DNA from 3 places in the Shinella sp. GW821-FHT11G07 genome. Region 3 is predicted to be linked to each of the others. Evidence: riboswitches for the same ligand, from Rfam matches in the RefSeq annotation. Region 3 holds a riboswitch; each other region holds the start of a gene.
The links. Region 3 has a riboswitch for thiamine pyrophosphate ahead of thiC (phosphomethylpyrimidine synthase ThiC). Riboswitches for the same ligand answer to the same signal wherever they lie in the genome.
Positions count from the first base shown of each region.

Region 1: another riboswitch for thiamine pyrophosphate. It lies ahead of thiB (thiamine ABC transporter substrate binding subunit); the one in region 3 lies ahead of thiC (phosphomethylpyrimidine synthase ThiC).
Region 2: another riboswitch for thiamine pyrophosphate. It lies ahead of thiD (bifunctional hydroxymethylpyrimidine kinase/phosphomethylpyrimidine kinase); the one in region 3 lies ahead of thiC (phosphomethylpyrimidine synthase ThiC).

Region 1 is NZ_JBXARJ010000005.1:122,411-131,776, forward strand. Features, by position in the region: gene AC1RT2_RS11660 (CarD family transcriptional regulator) at 151-720, shown strand; gene AC1RT2_RS11665 (RNA polymerase factor sigma-32) at 982-1,842, shown strand; gene AC1RT2_RS11670 (M48 family metalloprotease) at 1,921-3,414, opposite strand; gene thiQ (thiamine ABC transporter ATP-binding protein) at 3,641-4,360, opposite strand; gene thiP (thiamine/thiamine pyrophosphate ABC transporter permease) at 4,353-5,972, opposite strand; gene thiB (thiamine ABC transporter substrate binding subunit) at 5,977-6,984, opposite strand; TPP riboswitch at 7,024-7,136, opposite strand; gene AC1RT2_RS11690 (hypothetical protein) at 7,314-7,490, shown strand; gene AC1RT2_RS11695 (GIY-YIG nuclease family protein) at 7,762-8,046, shown strand; gene AC1RT2_RS11700 (thiamine diphosphokinase) at 8,902-9,366, shown strand, end outside.
Region 2 is NZ_JBXARJ010000006.1:228,170-237,535, reverse strand. Features, by position in the region: gene AC1RT2_RS14135 (VOC family protein) at 1-209, opposite strand, end outside; gene cysK (cysteine synthase A) at 369-1,337, opposite strand; gene AC1RT2_RS14125 (LysE family translocator) at 1,526-2,143, opposite strand; gene AC1RT2_RS14120 (LysE family translocator) at 2,806-3,390, shown strand; gene AC1RT2_RS14115 (GNAT family N-acetyltransferase) at 3,480-4,370, opposite strand; gene dut (dUTP diphosphatase) at 4,375-4,848, opposite strand; gene AC1RT2_RS14105 (peptide chain release factor 3) at 4,943-6,523, shown strand; TPP riboswitch at 6,596-6,692, shown strand; gene thiD (bifunctional hydroxymethylpyrimidine kinase/phosphomethylpyrimidine kinase) at 6,723-7,532, shown strand; gene AC1RT2_RS14095 (LysE family translocator) at 7,536-8,150, opposite strand; gene AC1RT2_RS14090 (AraC family transcriptional regulator) at 8,226-9,026, opposite strand; gene AC1RT2_RS14085 (GFA family protein) at 9,030-9,366, opposite strand, start outside.
Region 3 is NZ_JBXARJ010000004.1:100,772-110,137, reverse strand. Features, by position in the region: gene AC1RT2_RS09570 (hypothetical protein) at 1-1,568, shown strand, start outside; gene AC1RT2_RS09565 (hypothetical protein) at 1,599-1,859, shown strand; gene AC1RT2_RS09560 (YcaO-like family protein) at 1,863-3,047, shown strand; gene AC1RT2_RS09555 (TfuA-like protein) at 3,044-3,751, shown strand; gene AC1RT2_RS09550 (hypothetical protein) at 3,867-4,091, shown strand; gene AC1RT2_RS09545 (YqaA family protein) at 4,424-4,861, shown strand; gene AC1RT2_RS09540 (sigma-70 family RNA polymerase sigma factor) at 4,915-5,460, shown strand; gene AC1RT2_RS09535 (anti-sigma factor family protein) at 5,447-6,220, shown strand; gene AC1RT2_RS09530 (Bax inhibitor-1/YccA family protein) at 6,249-6,965, shown strand; TPP riboswitch at 7,100-7,216, shown strand; gene thiC (phosphomethylpyrimidine synthase ThiC) at 7,310-9,133, shown strand; gene thiO (glycine oxidase ThiO) at 9,136-9,366, shown strand, end outside.

The DNA of each region.
Region 1 (9,366 bases), on a different contig from region 3:
GGTTGCTCACATGTGATCGCGTCGCTAGGGGACCTTTTTGCGTCGGCGGACGGACCAGAATGGTGACACCCCCCAGGGTGCCCCCGTCTTTCCCGGGTCCCCGGACCCACCCGGCATCGCCGGGAGCGTAACAGGGAGTATTTGAACAGAATGACGACCCAGCAGAAGAAATCTTCCACGCGCCATGGCTTCAAGACCGGTGAATCGATCGTTTATCCCGCTCACGGCGTCGGTCAGATCGTCGCCATCGACGAGCAGGAAGTCGCCGGCATGAAGCTTGAGCTTTTTGTCATCGATTTCGAAAAGGACAAGATGCGTCTCAAGGTGCCGGTTGCCAAGGCCGTTTCCATCGGCATGCGCAAGCTGTCGGAGACCGATTTCGTCGAACGCGCTCTGAAGGTTGTCCAGGGCAAGGCCCGTGTGAAGCGCACCATGTGGTCGCGCCGCGCGCAGGAATATGATGCCAAGATCAATTCCGGCGACCTGATCTCGATCGCCGAGGTGGTTCGCGATCTGTACCGTGCCGAAAACCAGCCGGAACAGTCCTATTCCGAGCGTCAGCTCTATGAAGCCGCCCTCGACCGCATGGCTCGCGAAATCGCAGCCGTCAACAAGATGTCGGAAACCGAAGCCGTTCGTCTCGTCGAGACCAACCTGAGCAAGGGTCCGAAGCGCGGCAAGGCCATCGAAGAAGACGACTCCCAGGACGAAGCGGCCTGATCTAGGGCGCGCCTTCCAAATTTAAAGCCCGGCTGGCAACAGCCGGGCTTTTTCTTTGGAACTTTTCTGCCGCAGAGCCGTTTGCAACCCCGAGGACGACCGGCTTCGGGCGGCCGCGGCGTGAGGTCATCACTTTTTTTCCCGGAATCGGTGTTTCGGGCGAACCGTCGGTCTTTCTGAAACGTCATCATCAAGCAGGGTGCAAGGCGAATGCCTGAAACGGGCGTCCTTGCATCGGTTCGGTTCACGTGGAGAGACCCCATGGCTACGACGACCGCAGACCGCCGCATGATCAAGCTTGCAATGTCGGCTCCCTATCTCGAGCGGGAGGAAGAGCAGGCCCTCGCCCACGCCTGGAAGGACAACAAGGATCAGGAAGCCCGCAACCGCATCGCCATGGCGCATATGCGGCTTGTCGTTTCGATGGCCGGCAAGTTCCGCAACTTCGGCCTTCCGCTCGGCGATCTCGTTCAGGAAGGCTATATCGGCCTCTTGGAAGCCGCCGCCCGCTTCGAGCCGGAGCGCCAGGTGCGCTTCTCCACCTATGCCAGCTGGTGGATCCGCGCCTCGATCCAGGATTATGTGCTGCGCAACTGGTCCATCGTGCGCGGCGGCACAAGCTCCGCCCAGAAGGCGCTGTTCTTCAATCTGCGGCGCCTGCGCGCCCGCCTCGCGCGCGGCGACACCTATCTGACGGCGGAAGCCATGCACCAGGAGATCGCCGCAGCCCTCGGCGTCAGCACGGCCGACGTGCGCACCATGGATGCCCGCCTCTCCTCCTCCGACCTGTCGCTTCAGGCGCCGATTTCCTCGGCCGAGGGCGAAAGCTCCAGCCGCCTCGACTTCCTGACCAGCGACGCCCCCCTGCCGGACGAACAGGCCGAAGGCAGCATCGACGGCGAACGGCGTCACCATTGGCTGCACGCAGCACTCGGCCAGCTGAACGAGCGCGAGATGAAGATCATCCGCGCCCGCCGCCTTGCGGAAAACGGCGCGACGCTCGAAGAACTCGGCGTTCTTCTCGGCATTTCCAAGGAGCGGGTCCGCCAGATCGAGAACCGCGCGCTGGAAAAGCTGAAAGCGGTGCTGGTGAGCAAGACGACGGATTTCGCCTACGCATGAGACGCCATGCCGGCGGATCCCCGGGTCAAACCCGGGGATCCATGCTCTCGGCGCGCCTCAAACGAGGCGCCTCTCAAATCACTCGCTGATGATCTTGAACTTTTCGCCCGGCCGCACCGTGCTGGTCGCCGTCATCGCGTTGATCAGCCGGAAAAGATCGACCTTCCTGTCCGTGCCCATCATGCGTGCGGCAAGCGATCCCACGGTATCCCCGGCGCGCGCCGCAATGACTCGGATACGCAATGGCTTCAGCGAGGCGACTTCGGCCGGCGTCAGCTTGCGGAACGATCCCTTGAGGGTCGCAGCCGTCGGTTCCAGCGCCTTCGATCCCGCCGGCACCGCCGTCAGGAAGCGGTAGATCTGCTTGTCGATGCGCACGACCGTGACGTCGAACTCCCAGCGGTCGGCCGCCGCCTTGGCGGTGGCACCCTCCAGCCCGTTGATCATGATGGGCTGGATCGTCTCGGGCCGGAGGCCTGTCACCCAGCCGCTCGAAATATAGTTGACCAGGTCCTGTCCGCGGCTGTCGGCCACGCCGTCGAAGCGGATCGCCACGTCGCCGGGACCCGTCGCCAGAACCGCCTCGGCCTTGTTGTCGATCTGGAAGCCGACCGGCACGTCGAAGCGGATGCCGAGCTTGCCGTGCAGGAAGGTCTGGCCGCGCACATAGCCTTCTTCCGGCGCATCGCCGTAGAGCAGACCGTCGATGCCGGCGAGGTAATAATCGCGGCCACGGTCGCCCACCGTGCCTTCCGCCCCGAAGGCCCGCGCATGCAGCCGCGCCAGTTCCACGCGCTGCGGCGCGTTCGGATGGCTCGACAGGAAGTCGAGGCTCTGGTCGGAATCGGGGTCGACCGCCGTGAAGCGGGCATAGGCTGCCATGGAATCGAGGAAACGCGCCGCCGCATACGGGTCGTAACCCGCCTCACCCAGCATGCGCACACCGATGACGTCGGCCTGGAGTTCCTGGTTGCGCGAGAAGGCGGCGAGGCGCATTTTCCCGCGCGCCAGCGCCTGCTTGCCGGCAATGTTGCTGGAGAGCACTTCCGCCACCACGCGGCTCGCGATGACTTCCGCCTCTTCCTTCTTCTGCCGTTCAATGCCGTGATTGGCGGTGACGTGCGCCATTTCGTGCGACAGCACGGCCGCCACTTCCGATGCATCATTGGCAAGCGCCAGCAGGCCGCGCGTCACGTAGAGATAACCGCCCGGCAGCGCAAAGGCGTTGATCGCCGGTGAATTCAGGATGGTGATGCGATAGGACTGGTTCGGGTTTTCCGAAACGAGCGTCAGCGCGCCGGCAATGCGCGCGACAAGCCGCTCGGTCTTGGCGTCCTTGTACTCGCCGCCATAGCTCGCAACGATGCGCGGATGCTCGCGTGCACCCATCTGGGCGCGCGGATCGTTCTTCTGCACCTCGTCGACGATCTGCGGATTGGACGATGGCGAGATCGTCGGCTCGTAGGTCTGCTCGATGATCGACTGGCAGCCGGAAAGCAGCATGCCGGCAAGCAGCAGCCCCGCGATGGGTCTGAAAACCCCGCGTCCGGATACCACTGCAGTGTCCTGCATTGCTTTCGCCATTTCTCTTGCCCACAGCCATGACGGAGCCCTCGCCCGAACAGCAACCCTGCGGTGCAGCTCGAACGCGGATCCTCGCGTCCTCGAATAGAGGAGATAGACGCACCATACCCGGCCGGCAACCTCCGATTCGACAAACGCTTCCCTTGTGGCTCCGGTGACACAGGGGGGCGACCAAATTGTGGCACCGGTTGAGAGCGAAAACCCGCCCTTTCCGCTAAATCGCGGAATGACCGAGGAATTTTGCAACCCCTGGCGGTTCCCGCCGCGATAGGAAGTCGCGCGCCGCCTCGTCGAGCACGATCGCACCGTCCTCGAGAAACAGCACCCGGTCGGCCAGCCGGCGGATATCGTCCGGCTGGTGGGTGATGAACAGCATCGTGCTCTTCGTCTCGGCACGCAGCTCCAGAAGCAGTTTTGCCATGTCGGCCCGCATGGCCGGATCGAGTGCTGCAAACGGCTCGTCGAGCAACAGGATCGGCCGGCGCCGCACCAGCGCGCGGGCGAGCGCCACACGCTGCCGCTCGCCGCCGGAGAGCGAGCCGGGCAGGCGTCGCTCGAAACCGCCAAGGCCGACCCGCGAAAGCGCCGAGAAAACGCTCTGCCGCGCCGCCGTATCGAGCCGCAGCCCCGGATCGATGCCGAGCCCGACATTGTCGGCAATCGTTAGATGCGTGAAGAGATTGTTGTCCTGGAAGATGACCGAGACGGGCCGCTCCGCCGGTTCGCGCGCCGCCATGTCCTCACCGAGAAGCGACACCGTCCCCGCCGCCGGCGTCTGGAAACCGGCGATCACGTTGAACAGTGTCGATTTCCCCGCCCCCGATGGCCCCGCCACGGCAACCGCCTCGCCCACGGTGATGGCGCAATCGAAGGCCAGCCGTTTCTCATCGAAGCGCACAGTGACATCGGTCAGGCGAACGGCAATATCAGGCATCGCTGGAGGGTCTTTCCGTTGGACGCTCCGCCGCCGTCGAGGGCAGCGTCAGAGCCAGGCATATCAGGCCGAGGATCAGCGCGATGCCCGCCGCATCCGCCGTGCGATAGCTCGCCATGCGCGAGAACAGCAGCCAGGGCAGCGTGACAAAACCCTCGGCACCGAAGATGGCGACGGCCCCGAGATCGCCGAGCGACAGCGCCATGGCAAAGGCAAAGGCCGTCAGGAACGGTTTCTTAAGTGCCGGCCAGTCGATCCATAGCAGACGATGCATCCCCGTGACGCCGAGGCTGAGCGCCAGCCGTGCCGTGCGGGCAAGATGCGTGCGATAGGCCGGCTCCAGCACGCGCACCACGAAGGGCAGCGCCATCAGCGCATTGATGACGGTGATGACGGCAGGCGCGAACCGCCCCGTCTCGCCGAACAGCCGCAGCACCAGAAACCACCCGGTCGCGACGACGACCGGCGGCACGAGCAGGATGAGTGAACCGACCGCCGGCAGCGCGCGGCCCATCGCCCGCGTCGCGGCACCCGCGTCACCCGCCTCCGCAAGCCGCGGCACGAGCACGACCGGCAAGGCGATCGCGAGGCTGAGGCTCGCGGAAGCAAAGGAGATCGCAAGGCTCGTGAGCAGCGCCCGATGCAGCAGCGGATCGAGCGCCAGCCGCCCGAAATCCGCAGCCAGCCCCGCCGCAAGGGTCGCGGCGAGCGGCGCGGCGGTGAACAGCGTGAAGACGAGGATGACGACCCCATCGGCAAGGCGCCGCCGGCGCCCGTCGAAACGACGGATGGCGCGGCCGGCCGTAGCGCCTTCCTCCGGGGGACGGGCGAACAGCGACAGGAGCCAGAGCAGCGCCGCCGTCACGGCGATCTGCAGGAAGGCCAGAAGCACGGCGCGCTGCGGATCGAAATCGAAGCGCAGCGCCTGATAGATCGCCACCTCGATCGTCGTCGCCGCCGGCCCGCCGCCGAGCGTCAGCACGATGGTGAAACTCGTCGCGCAAAGCATGAAGACGAGCCCGGCAATGCCCGGCAGGACGCGCCGGATCACCGGCCATTCGATCAGCCGGAAGACAGCACCGCCGCCCATGCCGAGATTGGCCGACGACAGCCAGTATTCCGGCGGAATGCGGTCAAGCGCCGCCAGCAGGAAGCGGGCGGCGAGCGGCAGGTTGAAGAAGACATGGGCAATCAGGATGCCGGCGAGCCCGTAGACGCTGACCGGGTTCTGCAAACCGCCGAGCCGCAGCAGATCGTTGACCACACCCTGCCGCCCCCAGACCTCGATAATGCCAAGCGCAGCCACCAGCGCCGGCAGCCCGAGCGGCACGACGGAGAGGCGGATGATCCACACCCGCCCCTGAAAATCCCGTTGTCGCGCCAGCGCGCGGGCGACGGGAATGGCAAGCAGGAGGGAAAGCCCGGTCGAAAGTGTCGCCTGCATCAGGGTAAACTGCGCCACGCGCCAGATATAGGCGTCGAACAGCGGCGCATCGCCGCCGCCGGCATGCGCCAGCAGCATCACCGTCGCCACGCCGACGAAAGCAAGCACGCCGCCGAGGGCAAGGCCCCCGGCGACGCGCAATGTCTTTCGTTCAGCGCGTGCGAAGATCACGTTACTTGGCGCTCATCGCGGCCAGCCATTCGTCGATCCAGGCCTTGCGGTTCGCCGCCACCTCGTCCGATGCCATCAGGAAGGTCTTTTCCGGCTTGACCAGCGCGTCGAAGGCGGCCGGCAGCGGATCCTTCGTCTTGGCGGCCGGCATCATCCAGTTGGTTTCCGGGATGATCGACTGGAAGTCAGGTCCGGTCATGAAGGTCAGGAACTGCTTTGCCAGGTCCTTGTCGTCGGAGGTGCGCGTCAGGCCGGCCACCTCGATCTGCACATAATGCCCTTCGGAGAAGGCGGCCGCCTTGTAGCGCTCCGACTTTTCCGCGATCACATGGTAGGCCGGCGAGGTTGTGTAGGACAGCACCATCGGTGCCTCGCCCTTGGTGAACAGGCCGTATGCTTCCGACCAGCCGGGGGTCACCGTCAAGACGCGGTTCTTGAACGTGCCCCACGCCTCGCCCGCCTTGTCGCCATAGACCGACTTCACCCAGAGCAGCAGGCCGAGCCCCGGCGTCGAGGTGCGCGGGTCCTCGATGACGATCTTCTGCGACGGATCGCCCTCGACCAGCTCCTTCAGGCTCGTCGGTGGATTTTTCACCGTTTCGGTGTCGTAGATGACGGCGAAATGGCCGTAGTCATAGGGCAGGAACGTATCGTCGGAAAAACCGCCCGGCACCGTCAGCCCCTCGGGCGTCAGGCCGTGCGCCTCGAAAAGCCCGGTCGCCTTCGCCTCGGTAATAAGGTTGGTGTCGAGGCCGAGCACCACGTCGGCCTTCGTGCCCTCGCCTTCCAGCTTCAGGCGCGTCAACAGTTCGACGCCATCGGCGACGCCGACCCATTCGACCGTGCAGCCGCAGGTCTTTTCGAAGACTTCCTTGACCTTCGGGCCGGGGCCCCATTCGGAAACGAAGCTTTCATAGGTGTAGATCGTTAGCGTCTTGTCCTGCGCGAAGGCGGGAAAAGCGATGGAAACGGCAAGTGCCGCAATCGAGGACAATACAATCTTGCGCATCCGCGCCTCCTAGTCTGTTCACAAACGGGAATAGGGCGCTGGAATGTGCCGTCTAATCCCTCCGCCGGTACGAGCCGGATCAGGTTCTTCGGGTTGGCGAAACCGCCTCTCAGCCCATGGATCGAAACCCACAAGCACCCCGTTAGAGCAGGAAAAGGCATAATCCCGCTTGTGACAGTACGCAAGAGTTTTGCGGGCAAGCGTCGTCCGGGTGACGCAAAACGGCACGGTCGCACCCTGTTCCATGCGGAACAGCGCGGTGCGAGGCGATGTGGGAAAGTCCAATCACCGGATGAGAGAGGCTCATCCCCGAGATCAGGAGAAACCCCATGCGCAAGATCATCCTTTCCGCCGCCATCGCCTTCGTCGCCGCGGTTTCCTTCGCCGCCCCCTCGCAGGCCGGCTACTACAGCTACGGCCACAAGCCGCACTGCTTCATCAAGAAAGTGAAGTCCTACGACTACTACGGCAACGTCATCATCAAGAAGATCAAGGTCTGCAAATAAACCGACCACCCCCTGACCTCCCCGAAAACCCGGATGTCCCTGCATCCGGGTTTTTTGCTGTTTGGGTGTGCCGTGCGGCATGGATCCTCGGGTCAAGCCCGAGGATGACAGCGGGAGAGAGAGAGAGAGAGACGCGGGCTCATCGAACGGTGCAACACGCGGGAGCACACAACAGTGCGGCACGCACCACCGCTTCTTGCTGCCACACTCCTCTCTCCTTTCGTCATCCTCGGGCTTGACCCGAGGATCCACAATCTCCCACATTTCCCGCATGGCGGGATACGTCTACATCACCACCAACCAGAAGCGCGGCACGCTCTACATCGGCGTGACGTCCGATCTGGAGCGACGCATTCACGAACATCGGGAAGGCCTGACAGCGGGCTTCACCTTGACATATGGCTGCTCTCGCCTCGTCTGGTACGAGGAGCATGACAGCATCGGAACGGCCATTCAGCGGGAAAAATCATTGAAGCGATGGTATCGGCAGTGGAAGATCGAGCTGATCGAGGCGATGAATCCGGACTGGCAGGATTTGTATCTGGATCTGTGGTGAACGCCGTGCAGCATGGATCCTCGGGCCAAGCCCGAGGATGACGGCGGGGAGGAGAGATTGCAGGGCGATCAAACGGAACGGTAGAAGATGCAGCATCCAGGTAAGGCATCAAGGTGCGGCATATACAGCCGTTTCCGGGGCCGCCGCGTCCTCTTCTTTCGTCATCCTCGGGCTTGACCCGAGGATCCGCGCCACACGGCACGACCTCACATCATCCCCACTTCCGCTTCACATTTTCCCCACCCTCGGAATCCATGCCTACAATCCTGCCATCCCGCCGAAGGATACGCTGCCAGGCGTGGCAGTCAGGCGGGATCGGCGCTTTCGGTGCGGGAAGGACGTGAACCTTCACCGGAAGGGCCTGCGGAAAATGGTCTCCCTCCGGCGATCCGGGGGAAACGGCGGGGCGCCGGGCCGGGCCTGCCGTTTCTCCTGATAAATTCGCCGGGCGTGCCTGTGGGGCACACAAAGGGATCGGGTTTGGCGCCGGGTGACGCCCGCGGGGGTTTACCCCGGTTCGTCCGGCGCGATGGAAGACGGTGCCGACCGGCAGCCATGGCTGCGGTGCCGTAAGTCTGAGGGCGTGCATGGTGCTTTCCCAGCGGAAAGGCACGCCACTGTTCCCATAGACCCCTCCTCCCAGAGAGACCGAGTCGCAGGCAAAAACCGCTGAACGGGGCGCTGCAAGGTGCCACATACCTAACTCTAACGCGGCAGCTTCCAGCGCCCCGTCCGATACCCTCTCACAAAACCACGGGCGGAAACGCCGCGTGGATATGCCTGCTGGCTCGGAAGAGCCGGGCAAAACGCCAAAATCTTTCCCTTTCCCGGAAACATGCGCTAAGGGCATCAGCCATGACCTTGCCGGCACCGACAGACCAGACCTTCGTCGTCCTCCTCGGAGGCGCGCTCCAGCCGACGCCGCGCCTTGCGGCGGACGTTGCGGGTGCGCGTGTCGTGGCGGCCGATGGTGGCATGCGGCATGCGAAAACCCTTGGCGTCACGCCGGAAATCTGGGTCGGCGATTTCGATTCCACGCCGCCGGAACTGCTGGCCACCTGGCCGGACATCGAGCGCCAGCCCTATCCCGTCGCCAAGAACGAAACCGACGGCGCCATCGCCGTCTCGGTCGCCACCGAGCGCGGCGCAAAAAACATCGTGCTGGCCGGCGCACTCGGCGGCGAACGCAGCGACCATGCCCTGATGCACCTCCTGCACGCCGTCTCGCTGGAAGAGCAGGGTTTTGCCATCAAGCTCACCTCCGGTGAGGAAGAGGCCTGGCCGCTCTTGGCCGGCAACCGCGAGATCGACCTGCCGAAG
Region 2 (9,366 bases), on a different contig from region 3:
CCGGGGCCGGGTGCGCGGGCGCCGTTGCCATGGTGCTTGAGCGCGAGCTTGTCACCGCCGCCGGGCAGCCCGTAACCGACAGCCTGGTCCGGTTCGCCGGGCCGCATATCCGACCAGACACGGACATAGCCGAGCGGCGCCAGGGCCGCGTCATAGAAGGTTGCCGCGCGCACTATGTCGGCCACGCCAAGGGAGAGGTGGTGCAGCATGTTTGAACACCGGAGCAATGGCAGCGGGCGTGCGAGGCGGCTTGCAGCCCGATTGCTGTGAAACAAAGCGTTGGAGTGTTTCCGCAATTCGCGGAACGGCGAAAATGCGCCCGGCGAGGACGCCCGCCACATGATCCTTCATGCGACGGGCGGTTCGGTTCAGCCGCCGAGACCTTCGAAGAGCACCGTCGAAAGATAACGCTCGGCAAAGGAGGGGATAATGACGACGATGGTCTTGCCGGCATTTTCCGGGCGGCTGCCGACCTTGACGGCGGCGGCGAGCGCGGCACCCGAGGAGATGCCGACCGGAACGCCTTCGAGGCGCGCGACGAGGCGGGCATTTTCGAAGGCTTCGTCATTGCTGACCGTCACGACTTCGTCATAGATCGACTTGTCGAGGATCGCCGGTGCGAAACCGGCGCCGATGCCCTGGATCTTGTGCGGGCCGGGATTGCCGCCGGAAAGCACCGGGCTGTCGGCGGGCTCGACCGCCACGACCTGCAGGCCGGGTTTCCTGGCCTTCAGTACCTGGCCGACGCCGGTGATCGTGCCGCCGGTGCCGATGCCCGAAACGAAGATGTCGACGGCACCCTCGGTGTCGTTCCAGATTTCTTCCGCGGTCGTCTTGCGGTGGATTTCCGGGTTGGCCGGGTTTTCGAACTGCTGGGGAATGACGGCGCCGGGAATGGTGGCGGCCAGTTCTTCCGCCATGGCGATCGCGCCCTTCATGCCCTTCGGGCCTTCGGTCAGCACCAGTTCCGCGCCGAGCAGCGCCAGCATCTTGCGCCGCTCGACCGACATGGTTTCCGGCATGGTGAGGATGAGACGGTATCCCTTCGCGGCGGCGGCGAAGGCAAGCGCAATGCCGGTATTGCCCGAGGTGGGCTCGACCAGCGTCGACTGGCCGGGCGTGATCTTGCCCTGCGCTTCGAGCGCTTCGATCATCGCCACGCCGATACGGTCCTTGACCGAGGCGATCGGATTGAAGAATTCGAGCTTGGCGAGGAGATTGGCGACGACGCCCTTTTCCTTGGCGAACTTGTCGAGCCGCACGATCGGCGTATCGCCGATCGTCTCGGTGATGGAGGTGTAGATGCGGCCGCGGCCGGGCTTGCGGGTGTCGGTCATCGGGTACTCCCTCGGTTCTCGTTGGAGTGAAGATAGGGGCGAACGCGGCGAGAAACGAGTCTGAATTTCGCGACAAAAGGGCCGAAGACGGAATAATCGGGCGCCGATCCCGCAAAAGCCGGGTCGGGTCGTTCAACCGGCACCCAGCATGTCGGCCGGCGGGTACCGGCTTGCGAAGACAGGTCGCCTCAGGCGGCGCGGGTCGCGATATAGGCGGCGGTTCCGGCGAGAATGCCGGCCGCGACGCGATTGAGCCGCTGCAGCGCCTTCGGCTGTTTCAAGAGAAGCCGGGCGTGCGACGCGAGCGCAATATAGGGCACGAGCACGACGAGCAGCACGATGAAGGTCGCGGCGAGCAGCAGGCCGTAGTCCCTGAGGCCGATCGCTTCGAGATCGACGAGCGTCGGTACCAGCGCCACATAGAACAGCATGGTCTTGGGATTGCCGAGCGTCACGAACAGGCCGGACAGGAAGGATGCGGTCATGCTGGTCGAGCGCTGCGCTTCGATATTCTGCGGCAGCAGGCCGCTCGTCCAGAGTTTCCAGGCGATATAGCCGAGATAGAGCGCGCCGGCGATCTTGATCAGCATGAAGGTCGTGGTGAAGGTCTGCGCGATGAAGGCAAGGCCGAGAATGACCGCCGTCAGATAGGCCATGTCGCCGAGGATCAGGCCGAGACCCATGAAGAAGGTCGGCCGGAAGCCGGAGCCGAGCGCACGGGCGACGATCGCCGTGATGCCGGGGCCGGGAATGATGGCGGCAATGAACAGTGCACCACTGTAGGCGAGAAGGACGGCGAGGCTCATGGCAGGCTCCCTGGATCGGCTCCTTTTATGCGCATCGACGCGTCCCGGCAATGGTTGCGGCGGCGTGCCGGCGGGTTCGTTCGGCGATCCGCTGACTGATGAAATGACGCGCGTTCGGCCGGAGCGAAAATGCCCGACGACGCTGGGGCATCCGCGCTGAGCGCCGGGGAGCGACCAGTGGGGAAAGAGGGGCTGTAAAGCGGTCGCGGGGGGCTGGCCGTGCTGGTGGAATGCCGATCGGCCAATCCGGTGGCCCGTCACAAGCCCCGACGGGATTGTATCGCCGGGCAATCGCTGACGCGGATAGGCAGATTGCGAAGCGATTGGCGACGGTCGGTGTCAGGCGATAAACCACAACGCTCGGGACCGGGGATGGCAACAAGCGTCCGCTACAGCGGCGCGTCAAATAGGTGTGAAACGGGTTTGACGGATACGACCACAGCCTTCGCCACTTGCATGCCGGGTGGCAGACGTGGGCAAACGCAGCGAAACGATGGTGAAGATGAGCCGTGCGGGGATTGAGCGGACCGCTCCAAATGGCTTGCCGAACACGCACTTGCCGCGAGACGCACTGCCCGGTAATCCTATGCGGTATATCTTCCCGGAGAACTGTCGTGCCCGAACCGGCCAGTCTCGTCGCCTTTGCCCTTATTGCCCTCGGCATGGTGCTGACGCCGGGCCCGAACATGGTCTATCTCGTGTCCCGCTCGCTCTGCCAGGGGCCGGCCGCGGGCCTCGTCTCGCTCGGCGGCGTGGCGCTCGGCTTCGTCTTCTACATGTTCTCTGCGGCCCTCGGCATCACCGCGCTCCTGATGGCGGTGCCCTATGCCTATGATGCCTTGCGTTTTGCCGGTGCGCTTTATCTCGCGTGGCTTGCCTGGCAGGCGCTGCGTCCCGGCGGGCGCTCGGCCTTCGAGGTGCGGGCGCTGCCGCGCGACAGCAACCGCAAACTGTTCTTCATGGGGTTTTTGACCAACCTCCTGAATCCGAAGATCGCGGTGCTCTATCTCTCGCTGCTGCCGCAGTTCATCGATCCGTCGAAAGGCAGCGTCTTCCTGCAATCGCTCGTGCTCGGCGGCATTCAGGTCGTGATCAGTGTCAGCGTCAATGCACTGATTGCCGTGTCGGCCGGCTCCATCGCCCGGCTGCTCGCCGCTCGCCCGCGCTGGCTGCTGATGCAGCGCTGGCTGATGGGCACGGTGCTGGCCGGCCTTGCCCTGCGCATGGCAACGGAAGCCCGACGCTGATTCGAGCCATTCCAGCAAAAGCGGGCAGCGGCTTTGCACGCACCAAAGAGATGGAGCGTTTCCGCGATTCGAAGACGCGCGGAAAACCTCTAAAATTCCGCCATCGGCGGCAGCGCGAAGGGTTTTTCCGGCCGCAGGTTTTCTGCACCACGCAGCATGAGCACCATGTCGCCCTCATCCTGCACGGCCGCGCCGTTCCACGCCAGCCGGTCGGGTGCGAAGCGGACGATCACGCCCGAAGGGGAAATCCCCAAGCTTGCGAGAATGTCCGCAAGGCTTGGAATGGACGCGCCGACGATGTCCAACAGCTCAAAGCAACCATGCTCGTCTAGTCGCCAGGCAACCACTGCATCGTCCTCTTCGAGCAAGTCGAGCTTCACATCCGGCATCAGCAGGGCGTTGAAAAGGAACATTTCACGCTGGCGCATCGGTGAAAAACGGTCGGAAACCGGCTTGCGCCCGTCCAACAGTCGGCAAAGCAGCGTGACGTCGTCGTCACTTTGGATATGGAGCCGCCGGACGGGGCAAGCGCGCCCACCCTCCGGCGGCGGGCCGGAAAAGCGGTGTTGCGGCAGCGTTCGAAAACCGTGGCGTTCGTAAAGCCCCGGCGATTCCGTCAGGAGCGCGACGGCCTCAAAGCCCTTCGCATCGCAATGGTCCAGTGCCGTCTGCATCACGTCGCGGTAGAGCCCGCGGCCGCGATGGCTCGGCCGCACCGCGCCGGATTGCAGTCCGGCGGCGTGCAGGAAAACGCCATCGACGACGAGGGGCAGGGCGAAGGCGCTGAGATTGGCGACGCAGGCGCCGGCATCGTCGAACCAGGCAAAGGCCGTGCAGGTCGGATCCGGTCCTCCGAACCGGTCGAGCCCCGTCACGTCGATGCCAAAAGTGTCATCAAGCAGATCGGCGACCGCCTGCCAGGCGGCCGCATCATCAAAGTAGTCCGTGCGGAAGGTAAGGCCCGGCCGGTCGACAGGCATGGTCTCAGCGAACGCCGGTCGAGCCGAAGCCGCCCGCACCGCGGGTGGTTTCGCTCGTCTGTGCCGCCTCGCGGACAACAACCTGCGTCACGGGGGCGATCACCATCTGGGCAATGCGCATGCCACGCTCGATGACGAAGGGCTCCTCGCCGAGATTGGCCAGCAGCACCTTCACTTCGCCGCGATAATCGCTGTCGACGGTGCCGGGTGTGTTGAGGCAGGTGATGCCGTTCTTGAAGGCGAGGCCGGAGCGGGGGCGGACCTGGCCCTCGTAGCCGAGCGGGATTTCGAAGACGAAGCCTGTCGGCACGAGCGCGCGTTTTCCGGGCGCCAGCGTCAGCGGCGCGTCGGTCTCGACGGCAGCGCGCAGGTCCATGCCGGCAGCACCTGCCGTCTCGTAGGCGGGGAGCTCGATTTCCGCGCCATGCGGCAGGCGGACGAGGGAAAGGGTGGGCTTCGAAGGGGCGTGCGCGTTCATGGCGCCCATAAGCCGTGCCGTCGCTTGCACCGTCAATTGCATCTTCCCGGCGGAGACTGTAAAGACCGCGGCAACTCACAGGATATTGCAGAAAATGGCCGAAACCCTTGCCGAGGCGGTCTCCCGCCGCCGCACCTTCGCGATCATCGCGCACCCGGACGCTGGTAAAACCACCCTCACCGAAAAGCTGCTCCTGTTCGGCGGCGCCATTCAGCTCGCCGGCGAAGTGAAGGCGAAGAAGGACCGCATCCAGACCCGTTCGGACTGGATGAAGATCGAGCGCGAGCGCGGCATCTCGGTCGTGACCTCGGTGATGACCTTCGAATATGACGGCAACGTCTTCAACATTCTCGATACGCCCGGCCACGAAGACTTCGCTGACGACACCTACCGCACGCTGACGGCGGTGGATGCGGCCGTCATGGTCATCGACGCCGCCAAGGGTATCGAGCCGCGTACGCTCAAACTGTTCGAGGTCTGCCGCCTGCGCGACATCCCGATCATTACGTTCGTCAACAAGATGGACCGCGAGAGCCGTGATCCCTTCGAGATCCTCGACGAAGTCGAGGAGAAGCTGGCGCTTGATACCGCGCCGATCACCTGGCCGGTCGGCCGCTCGAAGACCTTCTGCGGCTCCTTCCATCTCGCCGAAGGCACGTTCCGCGGTTCTGACAAGCAGGTGCAGCCGACGAAGATCGACGACCCCGCGATCGTCGCCAAGAACCTGCCGGAAAACGAGCGCGAGACCTTCATCGAGGAACTCGAGCTTGCCCAAGGGGTTTGCCGGCCGTTCGATCGCGAGGCCTTCCTCGAGGGCCACATGACGCCCGTCTTCTTTGGCTCGGCGTTGCGCAATTTCGGCGTGCGTGATCTGATCAACGCGCTCGGCGCCATCGCCCCGCCGCCGCGTGACCAGGTTGCCGACGTGCGCAAGGTGCATGCGGCCGAAAACAAGATGACCGCCTTCGTCTTCAAGATCCAGGCGAACATGGACCCGAACCACCGCGACCGCATCGCCTTTGCCCGCGTCTGCTCCGGCATGCTGGAGCGCGGCATGAAGGTGCGCCTTGCCCGCACCGGCAAGCAGATCGGCCTGTCGGCGCCGCAGTTCTTCTTCGCTTCGCAGCGCCAGCTGGCCGACACGGCCTATGCCGGCGACGTGGTGGGTATTCCGAACCACGGCACCTTGCGCATCGGCGATACGCTGACCGAAGGCGAGGCGCTGGTCTTCGAAGGCGTGCCGAACTTCGCGCCGGAAATTCTCCGTCGCGTGCGGCTGGAAGACGCGATGAAGGCGAAGAAGCTGAAGGAAGCGCTCCAGCAGATGGCGGAAGAGGGCGTTGTGCAGCTCTTCTCGCCGGAAGACGGCTCGCCCGCCATTGTCGGCGTCGTCGGTGCACTGCAGCTCGACGTCTTGAAGGAGCGGCTTCAGGGGGAATACGGCCTGCCAGTCTCCTTCGAAATGTCGCGCTTCTCCGTCTGCCGCTGGATTTCGTCCGACAGTCCGGCCGAACTCGACAAATTCGTCACCCAGCGCCGCGGCGATATCGCCCGCGACCTCGATGGCGATCCGGTGTTCCTGGCGCAGGATGCCTTCTCGCTGCGCTACGAGGCAGAGCGCTATCCGGCGATCAAGATGGTGGCCATCAAGGAATATCACGTCACCAAGGCGTGATTGGCCAATGTGTGATCGAATAGCGCATCTGTCACTTTCGGCGTGACAGGTGCGGCGGCATTTGCGAAAACCCGTCCCTGACAGGGGCGTCCGCCGGAAGGCGGGCTGAGAAGCACCCTTTGAACCTGAACCGGATCATGCCGGCGGAGGGAGTCGACTGGGTGCTGCCCGTCTGCTGCCTTCGTCGCGAGGAGGCGCGTTGACTGAGGCGATTGCAAACATTCTCTCGATTGCGGGATCCGACCCGTCAGGCGGCGCCGGCATCCAGGCCGACCTCAAGACCTTCGCCGCCCGCGGCACCTATGGCATGGCCGTTCTGACCGCGTTGACGGCACAGAACACGCAGGGCGTCTCCGGCGTGCATCTCGTGCCCCCTACCTTCGTTGCGGCGCAGATTGCGGATATTTTTGGCGACATTCGCGTGCATGCGGTGAAGATCGGCATGATCGCCTCGGCGGAAATCGCCGAGGCTGTCGCCAGGGCACTTTCGTCGCGTCGCGGGCTGCCGATCGTGGTGGATCCGGTGATGGTTGCGAAGGGCGGGGCATCCCTGCTGGAGAGCCAGGCCGTCGAGGCGCTGACGCGGCGCCTGCTGCCGCTTGCGACCGTGCTGACGCCCAACCTGCCGGAAGCGGCCGCGTTGCTCGGTGAACCGGAGGCGATCGACCGCGCGGGAATGGAAGATCAGGCTATGCGCTTGCTGGCGCTCGGCCCGAAGGCCGTGCTTTTGAAGGGTGGCCACCTGCCGGGTGGGCAAAGCCCCGATGTGCTTGCGACGACCGACGGGCAACGCTGGTTCGAGGGTGTGCGCGTACTGACGCGCAACACCCACGGCACCGGTTGCTCGCTGTCGAGCGCGATCGCGGCGGAACTTGGCAAGGGCAAGCCGCTTGCGGATGCCGTTGCCGCAGCGAAGAGCTTCATCGCCGGCGCGGTGCGCACCTCGGATGCCCTTGCTGTTGGCTCCGGCCACGGACCGCTTCATCACTTCCACGCGCTCTGGACCTGATCGTCAGCGGTCTGCCAGTGCGAGCCGCAGGCCCATGAGGCCAAGGGCGGCGGCAAAGCTGCGCTGCGTCCAGACCATGATCCTTGGCCGGCTAAGGACCTGGTGTCGAAACCCTGCGGCAAGCGCGCCGTAGAGGGCGAAGACCAGGAAAGTGAGCAGCATGAAGACGCCGCCGAGAAAGAGCATCTGCGCCGTGGCGTCCGATGCGTCTGCCGGCACGAATTGCGGCAGGAACGCCAGGAAGAACAGCGAAAGCTTCGGGTTGAAGATGTTGGTGAGAATGCCCTTTCGCACGATGCGGAGCGCGCGTTCGACGGGTGCCTTTTCGTCTCCGATATCCAGCGCATTGCTATCCTTCAGCAGGCTCCACGCGATGAACAGCAGATAGGCGACACCGATGTAGCGCAACACCTCGAAGGCCAGCGCACTGGCATGCAGAACCGCGGCAAGGCCGACGACGCTGGCGAGGATATGCGGAATGATGCCGAGCGTGCAGCCGAAGGCGGCGAGCAGCCCGGCGCGAAAACCGCCGCTGATGCCGAGTGCCAGCGTGTAGATCACGCCGGTGCCCGGCAGCAGGATGACGACGAGCGAGGTGATGAGGAATTCAGTGGTCATGGCAGGTCCCGTGCAGAGGAGGAGGTTGCAGGGGACACCGGAAGGGTATGCTTGGTCTTGAACGAAATTGCAGGTTCAGGCGCTGGCGGTGAGATAGGCGCCGGGCGTGTAGCCGTAGCGGCGCGTAAAATTGCGCGTCATATGGCTCTGGTCGGCAAAACCCGCGGCAATCGCCACCTCGGCAAGCGCGGTGCCGCGTGAAATCATCCGCCGGGCGAGTTCGGTGCGGCGCTGGAGCAGATAGGCATGCGGCGTGAGGCCGGTGATGCGGGCGAAGTCGCGCACCAGACGGAAGCGGCCGAGCCCGCTTTCTGCGGCAAGCTCTTCGAGGGTGATCACGGAGGCGGGGTCGCTATCGAGGCGGTCACGGGCACGGCTGACGCGCGATGCGGCAGCGCTGCTGCTGTTCGGTGCCCGTTCCCGCAACACGGCTGCGAGCAGCATTAACAGGCGTTCGTCACGGCCGATGGAGGTGGTGTGACGATCCAGCAGCGCGGTGAGGGCAGCGGTGGCGAGGCCCGCGATACGGCCATCCTCCAGCACGGGCGCATAAAACTCCTCGCGCGGCCGGCCTTCAAAAATGTCCTCTGCAGCGGCGGCAACGACAGCCGGCTGTATATAGAGCATGCGCCAGGCGCGCGGGGCGTCACCAAGCGGCGCGCCGTCATGCACCTCGCCGGGATTGACGGTGATGGTGTTGCCGGCTTCGGCCTCCACCATGCCGCGCCCGCTTGCGGATTTCTGCGCGCCGCGCTCGATCATGCCGACGCCATAGGCGTCATGGCTGTGGCGTGCAAAGACGTGGCTGCTGTCGGCGATCACCGCCTCGATGCCGTCTATACCCGTCCGCAAGATGTGGAAGTGCCCGGTCGCCATGGTTCAGTCCCGCTGCTCGGGCGGCAGGGCTGCCGTTTCACCGAACCAGTCCATGGCGGACGCACACCAGCTCTGGCGCTTCGGCTTCAGGACGGCCCGCTGATTGATGCTGCCCCAGCGGATGCCCCAGGTGTCAGCATCCTCGTCCGTCCCGGTAACGAAAAGCGGCGAGCCGCATTGGGCGCAGAAATATTGCAGGCGCTTGCGGCCGCTTTCCGCCGTCTTGACATAAAGTTTCGGCGGGTTGCCGGTGAGGGTCACGGCCTCGCGCGGCGTGCTGACGGTCACGCGATAGGGCGAGCCGGTCAGCCGCTGGCAATCCGTGCAATGGCAGATCGAC
Region 3 (9,366 bases):
CCTACCTCATTTTCACCGACACAACGATCACGCTTGGACCGGAGCCGATCACCAGCGATGTCGAACAGGTCCGCGACGGCGCAAGCCTGAACCTGCTTGCCGGCCTTCTGACCGAAGATTTCCTGAAACAGATCAGGCCAGGCAACCGGACACTTACAAGCTGGATTGCGCTGCAAAGGGCAGCCCATGCCGCCCTGCTGCGCGCCGCCCTGCTCGATGGCAAGGCATCCGAGGGCGCAACACGCCAAGCGCGCTCAGCCGCCGCCCTTCGCCTGCTCGAAAGCAATCCGGACGATGACGATGTCCGCGCCGTTCTGACGGGCCGACCGGCCGTTTCCACGAGCCTGATGACCTTCCCGCAGTCCACCCGGATACTCACACCGGAGGAAGTCGACATCACGCTGCCGCGGCAAAACCCGCCGCGCGTCGTGCTGCTGCCGCCTGTAACGACACTCACCGCGAGAGCCGCCGCCCGCTTTTCCGAAGCCCTGATCGAGGACGTGACGATCGGGCTCTGCGCGCTGCGCTCCATTTCGATCATTGCGCCGCATACCGCCGCGCAGATTTCGCTCCAGGCAGACCGGGCGACCACCTACGAGCGCCACAAGATCAGCTACATCCTCGAAACGAGGCTGCGCGACGAGGGCGACCACCATACGCTGTTTGCCCAGCTGATCTTCTTCGGCAGCGACGAGGTGATCTGGGCCGAGCGTTTTCCGCTGACGGCAGAGGGGCTTGCCCGCTCGCGACAGACGATTGCCCGCCAGATCGCCGGCGCGATCGCTACGGAAGTCGAGCGCAACGAACTCGTGCGCGGCGACTATGAACACGACGCCAATGCCTATCGCAGCTTCCTTGTCGGGCAGGGACAGCTCAAGAATCTCGACCTGCGTGACATCCGCCGCGCCCGCAAGAGCTTTCGCGAGGCCCTGCAGGCCAGCAGCGGTTTCGCCCCGGCGATCGGCGGGCTGGCGCGCAGCTATTTCCTCGAATGGCTGGTGACGGCGCGTGGCGACCAGGATCTGCTCCGACAGGCCGAACTCCACGCCGAGCAGGCCATACGCGCCGACGATCGCCTGCCTTCCGGCTACCGCGAGCTCGGCGTCGTCAAGCTCTATGCCCGCCAGTTCGATGAAAGTGCTGCCTATCTCGACCGCGCCGAAGCGCTGAGCCCGCACTATGCCAACGTGATCGCGAGCTATGCCGACACGCTGGTGCAAGCATCGCGACCGGATGTCGGTTTGCAGAAGATCGAACATGCGATCGAGTTGAACCCGCTGCCGCCGGACGAATATTTCTGGACCGCGGCCGGCGCGGCCTACTCACTCGGCAGATATGAGGAAGCCCTCGCCTACATCACGCGGATGAAGGACAAGGACCCTGTCCATCGCCTCGCGGCCGCATGCTGGGCCATGCTGGGCGACCTCAAGAAAGCGCGGCTGTTCGTGCGCCGCACCTACGATATCAACCCGAACTTCGATTTCGAAGCATGGATGGCTGTCGTGCCCATCAAGGAAGAGTGGCACAGGCAGCACTATCGTGACGGTCTAAAAAAAGCAGGTTTCTGACAACACGCATTCAACAAGGAGAGAAATGACATGGCCAGAATAGTAGTACTCGGCATCACGGGCGAAGATGGACTCTGGGTCGCCGACCTCGATGCCGGAACGATCTCGCAGGCCCCCGCGCCGACGAGCGGTGATCTCAAAAAGGCGGACGACCTGCGCAAAACGGGCGCCTCCGTCATCAAGGGCGTCAATTTTGCTGCACTTGCGACGTCAGTCGACGCCGTGTCCGGCGGCTTCCTCGACGTTTCCGGTGGGTTCCTCGATGTTTCCGGCGGTTTCCTGGACAACTGAGCAGTGACCTCTTACTCGGACCGTATCTGCGGTCCCGAGCAGACCTGGAGCCGGATCGAGGCACTCTTGCCTCGGTTCGGCGTCACACGCCTTTCCCGGCTTACGGGATTGGACCGGGTCGGCATTCCGGTCTGGAACGCCGTCAGCCCCAATGCCCGTTCGATCGTCATCAATCAGGGCAAGGGCATCACCGATATCGACGCAAAGGTCTCCGCCGCCATGGAGGCGCTCGAGCGGGCCATCGCGGGTGAACCGCTGGTGCCTGTTCGCAAGGCATCGCGTCGCGACTTTGCCACGGAGGGCGATACCTGCCTGCCGCTCGACATCTTTGTCGCCGCCAACCAGGCCTTCTTGACGGAAGACGAGGCACTCGAATGGTTTGCCGGTCATGATATCGTCACGGGCGAACGCGTCTGGGTGCCACGCGCCGCCGTGTGCCTCGACCGGACCGATACTGCGCCACGCTTCTGGCAATCCTCCGACGGCCTCGCCTCCGGCAACAGCGAGACCGAAGCCATCCTGCACGGCCTGCTTGAACGCATCGAGCGGGATGCCGACCGCCTCTGGCGTCTGCTGCCCCGCGCAAAGCGGCTCGCAACCGCCATCGACCCGACGGCCCTTGCCGACCCGCTCGTCGATACCCTTGTGGCCCGCTTCCAGCATGCCGGGCTAGAACTGCGTGTCTTCGATGTTACCAGCGACATCGCCATTCCGACCTATGCTGCCGTGCTGGGCGATGCCGGCCTTCTCGAAAAGAAACAGCCGCTCTTCCACGATGCAACGATCGGCTACGGCACGCATCCGGCCGCCGCGCGCGCCGCCATCCGGGCGCTGACAGAAGTCGCCCAGTCGCGCCTGACCTATATCAGCGGTGCGCGGGACGATCTTTTTGCAGAGACCTTCGCGCGCCCTCTCGCGGCGGAGACGCTTGCGCTGTTCGAATCATCGCCCGCCCCGGCAAAAACCTACACCGCACCGCAGGGCGACGCCGCGGCCCTTCTCGCCCATTGCCTGGAGCAGCTTGCGGCATCCGGTATATCGCAGGTGATCGCCGTCCCCCTCGGCGACGCTTCGCTTCCCATTTCCGTGGTCAAGGTGGTCGCGCCCGCGCTCGAAAATCCGGAAGGCGCGCGCCGTCACGCCCTTGGGTCCCGCGCGCTGTCCCGCATGTTGTTCGGCACGCCATGAACGTTCTCTTCGTCGGCCCCAGCCTTCCCGATGCCACCGCGTTCTGCGGCGATGCAATCCATGTCCGCCCTCCCGCCGCGCATGGTGACGTGTTGCGCGCGGTGAGAAGCGGCGCAACGGCGATCGGCATCATCGACGGTAATTTCGAGCATGTGGCGCCCGTCTGGCACAAGGAAATCCTCCATGCACTCGATCAGGACGTGGCGGTTTTCGGCGCGGCCAGCATGGGGGCCTTGCGTGCGGCCGAATGTGATGCCTTCGGGATGATCGGTGTCGGGCGCATCTACGAGGACTACGCCGCCGGCCGCCGGGTGGATGATGCGGATGTCGCGCTTCTGCACGGCCCTGCCGAGCTCGGCTATCCCGCACTTTCCCTTCCGCTCGTCAATGTCGATGCCACGCTGGACCAGCTGGAGAAGCTTGATAAGTCTACCATATCAACCCTTCGTGATATTGCGGCGGCGCTTTTTTACAAGGACAGAACCTGGCCTGCGATCATCAAATCAGCGGGAATGGCGGAAGATCGCGCCGAGGTCCTACAACTTCTCCACGCAGCAACCTTGAACCAGAAGCGCGCGGACGCGCTCGCCCTTGTCCGTGCAATGGTGGATTTCACCTCGCAAACGCCTGCAAAACGCGGGGACTGGTCGTTCAGGGCAACGACACTTTGGCGATCCGTCGCCGATCAACCGGAAACGCAATAGAACGTGCAATTTCCCATTCCGCGTGTGTCACGCCTGAGTCACGCGCAGAGCCCGAGAGTCACGCCTATACTCGCTGCCAGGGGTACAGAGTGAGCGTTGCTCCGGGGGCAAGGACATGAACATCAATACCATTGAAGTGGAAGACCGCGGTACGGAACTGCTGGCGCTTGCGCGACTCGTCGCGTTTGCGCTGGAATCGGCCAAATCGCTGGATGCCGAAGTCGTTGAATTCTGCCTGGACAAGGCGCTGAGGGCGGTGCTGGACCAGATCGACGAACCATCCCGCATGATGCTGACATCCAGTGACATCATGCTGATGAATCGTTCGGCACTCTGCTGAACGAACGAGATCGGCCGGTCCGCCGGCCGAAGCCAAACCGCCGCCCTCCTCCGCGGCGCTGATCGTGCGTGCGGCCCGAACCTGCGGGCCGCCGCCGATCTTCGAGATCCATAGCCCGACACGCCGTCCATCCAGCCCGCGCGCTGGAAATGGCGATCCGGTCTTTTCCCGGCAGCCAGGAACCGTTACGCAGGAGCCGCAAGACGGCCATTCCGGCGTCTGGAACGGAGAACGGCATGTTCGGTCCCAAGGCCATCACCCCCGACAGGGCGCTCCACACCCTGACACATCGGGCGAGAGCGGTGGTCAAGACACGTCGGTCTGCATAGGCCGTGAACGCGCTTGCAGCCTATGGCGGCCTTTTCTTTGCGGCATTCGTCGCCGCGACAATCCTGCCTGCCCAGTCCGAGGCCGTGCTCGCCGGCTTGCTGGCGACCGGCCGCCATTCGCCGGAAATCCTGGTCCTCGTCGCCGGCATCGGCAATGTGCTCGGCTCCGTCGTCAACTGGCTGCTCGGCCGCAGCGTCGAGCGCTTCCGCGATGCCCGCTGGTTCCCCGTCAGTGCGAAAAACCTCGACCGCGCAGGACAATGGTATCGCAGATATGGCTGGTGGAGCCTGCTTCTGAGCTGGCTGCCTTTCATCGGCGATCCCTTGACGGTGGCGGCCGGTATCATGCGCGAACCGTTCCCGCGCTTCCTGCTCGTCGTCGCCATCGCCAAATTCGGCCGCTACATCGTGCTCGCCGCGCTCGTCCTGCACTGGTTCTGAATTTTTTTCACCGGCGATGGAATGAGAGCCACGCAGCGCTCGTATATTGGGACATGAACGGAAAGACACCCGGCTTCAATGTGATCGGACAGCTTGCGGCGCTTCGGCGCTATGCGCTCTCGCTCGTCCGCAATCCGGACGAAGCGGAAGACCTTGTGCATGACGCGCTGGTGAAGGCCTATGAGCGCCAGTCCACCTTCCGCACCGGCGCGAATGTGCGCAACTGGCTGATGTCGATCCTGCACAATGCCCATATCGACCGCCTGCGCCAACGGCACTCGCAAAAGCGTCGCCATGACGCTGCCGCCGAGGTGGCGGAAACATCCGTGCCGGCAAATCAGGATCATTCGGTGCGCCTGACGCAGTTGCGCAATGCCTTCTTCGCCCTGCCGGAGGAGCAGCGCGAAGCCCTGCACCTCGTCGCCATCGAAGAGCTTTCCTACCAGGAAGCCGCCGACACGCTCGGCATCCCGGTCGGCACGCTGATGTCGCGGGTCGCCCGCGCCCGCCAACGGCTGCGGGCCTTTGAACAGAACGGCGCTACCACGCCTGTCACGCATCTCAAGATCGTCGGAGGCACTGACGATGACAAGCAATGATCCCATCATCGAATCCGATCTCAACGCCTATGTCGACGACCAGCTCGCCGTCGGCCGGCGCATCGAGGTAGAGGCCTATCTTTCGGAACGGCCGGAGGTCGCCGCCCAGATCATGAAGGATCTTCGCGTGCGCGACGAGTTGCGCCTGGCGCTTGCCGACCACCGCACGGTGACCCGGCAGGCAACGCGCGAAGCCGCGCGCCTGCTGGAACGCGCGCTGTCGCGCCGCCGCATCTTCTCGGTCTTCCGCCGCGCCGCCACCATCGCGCTTTTTGTTGCCGCCGGCTGGACCGCGCATGCGACGCTCGGGCCGTTCGGCGCAACTGAGGTCATTGCCTCGACGCCACCGCCGGCCTTTGTCGAAGAGGCCGTCAGGGCGCACAAGACGACGCTGCTGCGCGACTCCATGGCTTCGCAGCCCGAAATCGAAATCTTCGATCCGGCCGAAATCCGCTCGGCGACGGCCATCGTGCTGCCAAACCTGCCGAAGGGCTGGACCGTGGTCGACACCCAGGTCTTCCCCTCCGCCTACGGCCCGAGCGTCGAGCTGGTGCTGGAGCCGCGCAAGGACGAACGCCTGTCGCTTTTTGCCGTGCGCCCCGGCTCGTTTGCCGTGCAGCACGTCCTGCTCTTCCACGCCGACAATGCCAGGGCCGCCTACTGGCAGATCGGCGAGGTCGCCTATGCGCTGGTATCGGAAAGTCTAAAGGCCGACGACCTGGCGGAAACCGCGCGGGATCTCTCGCGCACGCTTTACTGATCAACCGTTCCACCGAAGGAGACCCATGATGGAACCCGTACAACAGCGATTTGGCTACGGCGCGAAGGCGCAGTCGGCCGCCCTCTTCGACGAGGGTCTGCGCCAGCATATGCTGCGCGTCTACAACTACATGGGCGCAGGCCTGGTCATCACCGGCCTCGTCGCCTTCATCGTCGGCTCGACGCCGGCCCTCTACGTGCCGATCTTCTCGTCCCCGCTGAAGTGGGTCGTGATGCTGGCGCCGCTCGCCTTCGTCTTCTTCTTCTCGTTCAAGATCCAGACGATGTCGGCCAGCACGGCACAGATGATGTTCTGGGCCTTCTGCGCCGTGATGGGCCTGTCGCTCGCCTCGGTGTTCCTCGTCTTCACTGGCACAAGCATCGCGCGCACCTTCTTCATCGCGGCCTCGATGTTCGGCACGACAAGCCTTTACGGCTACGTGACGAAGCGTGACCTGTCGAAGTTCGGCTCGTTCCTGATCATGGGCCTGATCGGCGTCGTCATCGCCTCGATCGTCAACATCTTCCTCGGTTCGAGCGCGCTGCAGTTCGCGATTTCCGTGATCGGCATCGTCGTGTTCGTCGGCCTCACCGCCTGGGACACGCAGAACATCAAGGAACAGTATGCCGAAAACATCGACCAGGAATCGCAACAGAAGATGGCCGTGTTCGGTGCGCTTTCGCTCTACCTGAACTTCGTCAACATCTTCCAGCTGCTGCTGAATTTCACCGGCGAGCGCGAATAGTTTTCGCACTGATTTCAAAGGAAACGGCGGGGCAAAACCCCGCCGTTTCTGTTTGTGCGCACCGCAACAAAACGTGAGTAAAAACTTACATATTTTACCGTGTTGACAAATCGCCCCGTAGCGTCTTTGCTTAAGGCATTCACCAGGGGGGTCCCGACAAGGGGCTGAGATTCTGCTAGCTTTCGCAGCGCAGTGACCCGTTGAACCTGATCCAGTTCATACTGGCGTAGGGACGGTGCAAGCGCTGTTTTGACAGGTGGTCCGACGTCCGGATTCCGTGTCGGCGTCTTTCCATCATTCCGGCTCTAGGACTGGGTCTCCAAACGAAAACTTGGAGCCTCACGATGAATATTGCCGCCCAGAAGCTTACCCCCACCGTCACCACCGGCGCCCTGCCCGCCTCGCGCAAGATCCACATCGCCGGCGAGCAGCATCCGCATATCCGCGTGCCGATGCGCGAGATTTCCCTGCACCCGACCTCCGGCGAGCCGCCGGTCGTGGTCTACGACGCCTCCGGCCCCTACACCGACCCCAACCATGTCGTTGCCATCGAGGCCGGCCTGCCGCGCCTGCGCGAAACCTGGGTCGCAGCCCGTGGCGACACCGTGGGTTACGAGGGCCGCCATATCCGCCCGGAGGACAACGGCTTTGCCACCGGCGAACGACTGACGCCGGAATTCCCCGTCCGCAACCATCCGCGCCGGGCGACGGACGGCAAGGCGGTGACCCAGCTTGCCTATGCCCGCGCCGGTATCGTTACTCCGGAAATGGAATTCATCGCCATCCGCGAAAACCTCGGCCGCAAGGCGGTGAAGGACGCCCTTGTCCGTGACGGTGAGAGTTTTGGCGCCCACATTCCGGATTTCGTCACGCCGGAATTCGTCCGCCAGGAAGTCGCAAGCGGCCGTGCCGTCATCCCCGCCAACATCAACCATCCGGAAGCCGAGCCGATGATCATCGGCCGGAATTTTCTGGTGAAGATCAACGCCAATATCGGCAATTCCGCCGTCACCTCCTCCATGGCGGAGGAGGTCGAGAAGATGGTCTGGGCGATCCGCTGGGGTGCGGATACCGTCATGGATCTCTCCACCGGCCGCAACATCCACAACATCCGCGAATGGATCATCCGCAATTCACCCGTACCGATCGGCACCGTGCCGCTCTACCAGGCGCTGGAAAAGGTCAATGGCATTGCCGAGGACCTGACCTGGGAAGTCTACCGCGACACGCTGATCGAACAGGCCGAGCAGGGCGTCGACTATTTCACCATCCACGCCGGCGTGCGCCTTCCCTACATCCCGCTCACCGTCAACCGCGTTACCGGCATCGTCTCGCGCGGCGGCTCGATCATGGCCAAGTGGTGTCTGCATCACCATCGCGAGAGCTTCCTGTACGAGCATTTCGAGGAAATCTGTGACATCTGCCGCGCCTATGACGTCACCTTCTCGCTCGGCGACGGCCTGCGCCCCGGCTCGATTGCCGACGCAAACGACGCCGCGCAATTCGCCGAACTGGAGACACTCGGCGAACTGACAAAGATCGCCTGGGCGAAGGACTGCCAGGTCATGATCGAAGGCCCCGGCCATGTGCCGATGCACAAGATCAAGGAGAACATGGACAAGCAGCTGCAGGTCTGCGGCGAGGCCCCGTTCTACACGCTTGGGCCGCTGACGACCGACATCGCTCCCGGCTACGACCACATCACGTCGGGCATCGGTGCGGCGATGATCGGCTGGTTCGGCACGGCCATGCTCTGCTACGTCACGCCGAAGGAGCATCTCGGCCTGCCGGATCGCAACGACGTGAAGGTCGGCGTCATTACCTACAAGATCGCGGCGCATGCCGCCGACCTTGCCAAGGGCCATCCGGCAGCAAAACTGCGCGATGACGCGCTGTCGCGTGCCCGCTTCGAGTTCCGCTGGGAGGACCAGTTCAACCTCTCGCTCGACCCGGAAACGGCGCGGTCCTTCCACGACGAGACGCTGCCGAAGGAAGCGCACAAGGTCGCGCATTTCTGCTCGATGTGCGGCCCGAAATTCTGCTCCATGCGCATCTCGCACGACATTCGCGCCGAGGCGCAGAAGGAGGGGCTGGAGGCAATGGCCGCAAAGTTCCGCGAGGGCGGTGATCTCTACATGCCGCTCGGTCAAACGCCGGCCGGAGAATGACCATGCGCGTTCTCGTCAAGGGGGCCGGCGTTGCCGGTCTGACGGTCGCCTGGCAGCTCTATCGCCACGGCTTCGACGTCACGATCGCAGAGCACGCCGGAAAAGTCGGCACCGGCGCCTCCGGTTTTGCCGGCGGCATGCTGGCGCCGTGGTGCGAGCGGGAAAGTGCCGAGGAACCCGTGCTGACCCTCGGGCGCATGGCCGCCGACTGGTGGGAGGCCGCCCTGCCTGGC